2 regions of the Bradyrhizobium sp. CCBAU 45384 genome follow, and region 2 is predicted to be linked to the other one. Evidence: riboswitches for the same ligand, from Rfam matches in the RefSeq annotation. Region 2 holds a riboswitch; the other holds the start of a gene.
The links. A riboswitch is a leader RNA that binds a small molecule or an ion and turns the genes downstream of it on or off. The one in region 2 is predicted to bind cobalamin.
Positions count from the first base shown of each region.

Region 1: linked by a shared signal. The riboswitch ahead of metE (5-methyltetrahydropteroyltriglutamate--homocysteine S-methyltransferase) and the one ahead of XH80_RS32455 (TonB-dependent receptor) in region 2 are both predicted to bind cobalamin.

Region 1 is NZ_LBIZ01000113.1:10,146-12,341, forward strand. It holds cobalamin riboswitch at 676-878, shown strand; gene metE (5-methyltetrahydropteroyltriglutamate--homocysteine S-methyltransferase) at 979-2,196, shown strand, end outside.
Region 2 is NZ_LBIZ01000117.1:204,104-206,299, reverse strand. It holds gene cobT (nicotinate-nucleotide--dimethylbenzimidazole phosphoribosyltransferase) at 1-315, shown strand, start outside; gene XH80_RS32460 (histidine phosphatase family protein) at 308-880, opposite strand; cobalamin riboswitch at 954-1,157, shown strand; gene XH80_RS32455 (TonB-dependent receptor) at 1,274-2,196, shown strand, end outside.

The DNA of each region.
Region 1 (2,196 bases), on a different contig from region 2:
CGAGATGCGGGGGGGCACCCCTCGTTAGCTCTCCCGCGCCAGCAGGCGCTCCCCTCTATGTCACGTGCCGCTGACTTCCCTCGCCAGCGACAGCGTCAATCGGCTGAGCTGGACATGCCCAGCGGGAGGAGACTGGACATGCCGACGGCTTGCATTCTTCGTGCCAGGCAATAGGCGGAAATTTGCACGGATTTTGTGTCCCTCCTTGTCGACTTTCCGACCTGCGCCCGTTTCGATGTTTCCATTCAGTGTATCCGTCGCAGCTGTTGTATCCTTGTGCCGTACCCGATAGTCAGCGCGAGAGGTGAACGCCTCGATGCCAAGTGCCTGATGACAATCGGCAGTGCGTTTGCCGCCATTTAAAACCGTTCGGTTCGCTATCGTTGTCGTCGACGTTCGAGCTACAGGATTGCTAGCGACACAAAGCCGAGTTAACCCCGACTTTGAAGTCTGGCTGGCACGCCAAATCTACCTCTCGCCGCGCATGTTGCTAGATTGCGCCGCGTGCCGTGGCCTATTCGATGTCGACCCCTCAGTCCGAGAAAACAGCTGGCCAACGGAGGTGCGGGGCGAGCCTCTCAAAATCGGAAGCCGCATGCATGCTCATTCGCCTAACAGATGTCGCAGATTCGCTTGGCACACAATCTGAGAGGTTGACGGAAGAGTTCTCCTGCCGATAATCCAAGCCGTCGAGGTTCTCCGGTGCCCATTTGATCCGGAGCTAAGAGGGAAGCCGGTGCGAATGCCGGCGCTGCCCCCGCAACTGTGAGCGGCGAGCCGCTGTCCAACGATGTCACTGAAGCCTCCAAGGCTTCGGGAAGGCCGGACAGCAGCGATGACCAGCAAGCCAGGAGACCTGCCCCGATAAAATATTGGTCCACGGGCGGGGTGTCTCGGTGGTGCGCCAAGCAGTCGTCGCACGCGCGACTCCCCTGCCTGCGTCCGCCATGGCCTTTGTCCCGAACAGAGGTTAAAGCTATGTCTCTTCCCTCTCTTCCAATCGCTACGCTCGGGACGCCGCGCATCGGTCCAAGGCGTGAGCTCAAACTCGCTCTTGAAAGCTACTGGGCCGGAAAGATCAGCGAACAGCAGTTGCACGAGGACGCATCCGGCCTGCGCGCAGCGAACTGGGCTCGTCAGAAATCTCTCGGCGTCACGATCATTCCGTCGAACGACTTCTCGCTATACGATCAGGTGCTCGATACAAGTGTCATGGTCGGCGCCATCCCGGAGATCTACGCCTCGAAAGGAGAATCCGTTTCGCTCAGGACGTACTTCGCCATGGCCCGCGGATCACAATGCGACGATCAGGATGCGAGTTGCGGCCAGAGCCCGCGGGGATCTGGCGCACCCGCGCAGGGAATGACCAAGTGGTTCGACACTAACTACCACTATATGATCCCAGAGTTTTACAGGGGACAAGCGTTCAGATTGTGCAGTCGCAAACCCGTTGAAGAGTACGAGGAAGCAAAGGCTCTAGGCTTTCAGACCCGCCCGGTCCTGATCGGGCCGGTCACATTCCTAAAACTCGGCAGGAGTACCGATAGCGCGTTCCAGACCCTCTCCCTACTGGATGATCTGATACCGGTCTATATCGACGTTCTGCATGAATTGGCCGAACGAGGGGCTGGTTGGGTTCAGCTTGACGAGCCCTGCCTGGCCCTTGATCTGGATGAGGCGGCACGAAAATCGTTGCTACATGCCTATAACCGGTTCGCAAAGGAGGGACCGGACATCAAGATCATGGTTGCCAGTTATTTCGGCCCGCTAGGCGACAATCTGAATACTGCCTTGAGCCTGCCAGTTTCCGGTCTGCACCTTGATCTTGTTCGAGCGCCTGAGCTATTGGATCAAATCATTGCTGACGGCCGAAGAGATCTCGTCATGTCGCTCGGTGTCATCGACGGCCGGAATATATGGCGCTCGAACTTGTCGTCGCTCCGGAAGCGGCTCGATCCAGCGATTGCGAAGCTCGGCAGGCACCGTGTACAGCTCGCTCCATCCTGCTCGCTGCTTCACGTGCCGGTCGATGTTGAACTCGAGACCGGGCTTGCGTCCGACGTCAAGAGCTGGCTCGCTTTCTCGGTTCAGAAGATGCGTGAGCTTGCGATCCTGGGGCGGGCACTCGCAGGCGACGAGAATGTTGGGCTAGCTCTTGCCGATTCGGAACGCGCTGTGACTGCCCGCCGGACTTCG
Region 2 (2,196 bases):
GGCGCGATCATCGCGGCCGCGCAGGCGCGCATTCCCGTGCTGATCGACGGTTTCATCGTTTCGGTCGCGGCACTGGCGGCGGTGCGGCTCAATCCGTCGTGCCAGCCATTCCTGCTGTCGTCGCATCAATCGGCGGAGCAGGGGCATCGGCTGGTGTTGCGTGCGCTGAACGTGCAGCCCTTGATCAGCCTCGATCTCAGGCTCGGCGAAGGTTCTGGCGCCGCGATCGCGCTGCCGCTGGTGCGATCGGCCTGCGCGCTCCACAATGACATGGCGACCTTCGCGCAGGCCAACGTGCCTGACAGGCCTAGCTGACCCGCTGGTTGACCGACCAGACCCGCCAGCCGGTCGCGAGCCGGTCGATCCGGGTCAGCGACAGCGGATCGATCACGAAGCGCAAGGCGGCATCCGGCGTCAGGTCGAGCGCGATGCACAGCGCGGCGCGGATCGTGCCGGAATGCACAATCAGCGCCGCCGGACCCGCGCCGACCCGCGCGAGACCCAGACGGACGCGGGCGACCTGATCTTCAAAGCTTTCACCGCCCGGTGGTCTCTGGTGTGCAGGGGCGTTCCAGAACTGCGCATAGGCCTCGCCACCGCTGCTGGCGAGCTCGTCATGCCGCCGGCCGGTCCAGTCGCCGAAATCCTGCTCGCCAAACTCGTGCACCAGTTCTGGTTCGAGCCCCAGCGCGCGCGCCGTCTCGATCGTGCGCCGCGCAGGGCTCGCATAGCTCGCAGCATCGTGCGGCAAGCGCGATCGCAGCACCTCCAGTTGCGCGCGATCGGTCAGGTCCGCCGCCGCATCGGCCGCGTGGATCGTCCCTTTGACGCCGTCGACGGGCGCATGTCGGATCAGCCAGAGGAAGGTCGCGCCTTCCATGTCAATCTCCGGGGGAAGTTGGTGGCTGTGGCAATATCGCCGCGTCTTGCACATTGACTCCGTCTTGGTCGTAATCCTAGATGCTGGCGACGGTTTCCCCGAGAGGGGATGAAAAGGGAATGCGGTGCGGGGACGTTGTCCCCAATGCCGTAGCTGCCCCCGCAACTGTAAGCGGTGAATCCTTCGTCTTTAAAGCCACTGGGTCCTCGGTCCCGGGAAGGCGACGAAGCGGTCACGACCCGCGAGCCAGGAGACCTGCCGTCAGCCGTGGTCACACGCGAAGATGTCGGTCGGGGAGTACAGACATCAGGCTTCATCGGAAGGCTTAGTGCCTGATGATGGGACCTTGGTTCGCGGTGACGTGCCACTGACGTCACTCCGAGGTCCAGGACCGTGTTTGCCAGCCGTATTGTACGACCACGCCGCATTTTGCTGGCGTCCGCCGCTCTGACATCTCTTGCAGTTGTCGATATGTCCGCTGCTTTGGCGCAGCAGGCCCGCGAGACGCTGCCGGCCGTCGAGGTGTCGCCCCCGCAATCCCGCAAGCAGGCCAAGCCGGCCGCCCGGGACGCGGCAGGCACCCGCCGCGCGACGGCTCGCGAGCCGGCCGCGGCGGAGGTCGCGCCAAGACCGGTCGTGACGAACAATGCGGCGCCGACGCCGCTCAACAGCAATGCGGTTGCCGAAAGCGCCTCGCGCCTCGGCCTGACGGTGCGACAGACACCCGCAACGGTCGAAGTCATCTCCGCCGAGACCATGCGCGAGCAGGGCTACCGCACCGTCTCCGATGTCGCGCAAGGCGCGGTTGGCGTCACCGCCGGCGACAATCCCGCCGAGCCTTCAGCCTTCTCGATGCGCGGCTTCACCAACAGCCAGATCAACACGCTCTACAACGGCATCAAGATCGGCCCGCAGAACATGACCTCGCGGATCATGGACACCGCCAATCTCGAAGCCGTGGAAATCCTCAAAGGCCCGGCCTCGCTGATCTCGGGCGAGGGCGCCGCCGGCGGCGCGATCAATTTCGTTACCAAGCAGCCGCACACGGGGCCGATCCGGAACGAAGCGGACTTCTCCTGGGACTCGTTGAACTCGTTCCGCGCGCATTACGGCTCGGGCGGCAGCACCAATGTGCAGGGGCTGGACTACCGCTTCGATATCAGCCGCTCCACGCTTAACGGCTTTGCCGACGATACCAGCACCAGGACGTTCGATGTGTCTGGCCAGCTCAACTACCGCATCTCGGACAGCCTCAAGGTTTGGGGCGCGATCGAATATCGGGAGGATCGCGGACGGGCCTATTGGGGCACGCCGCT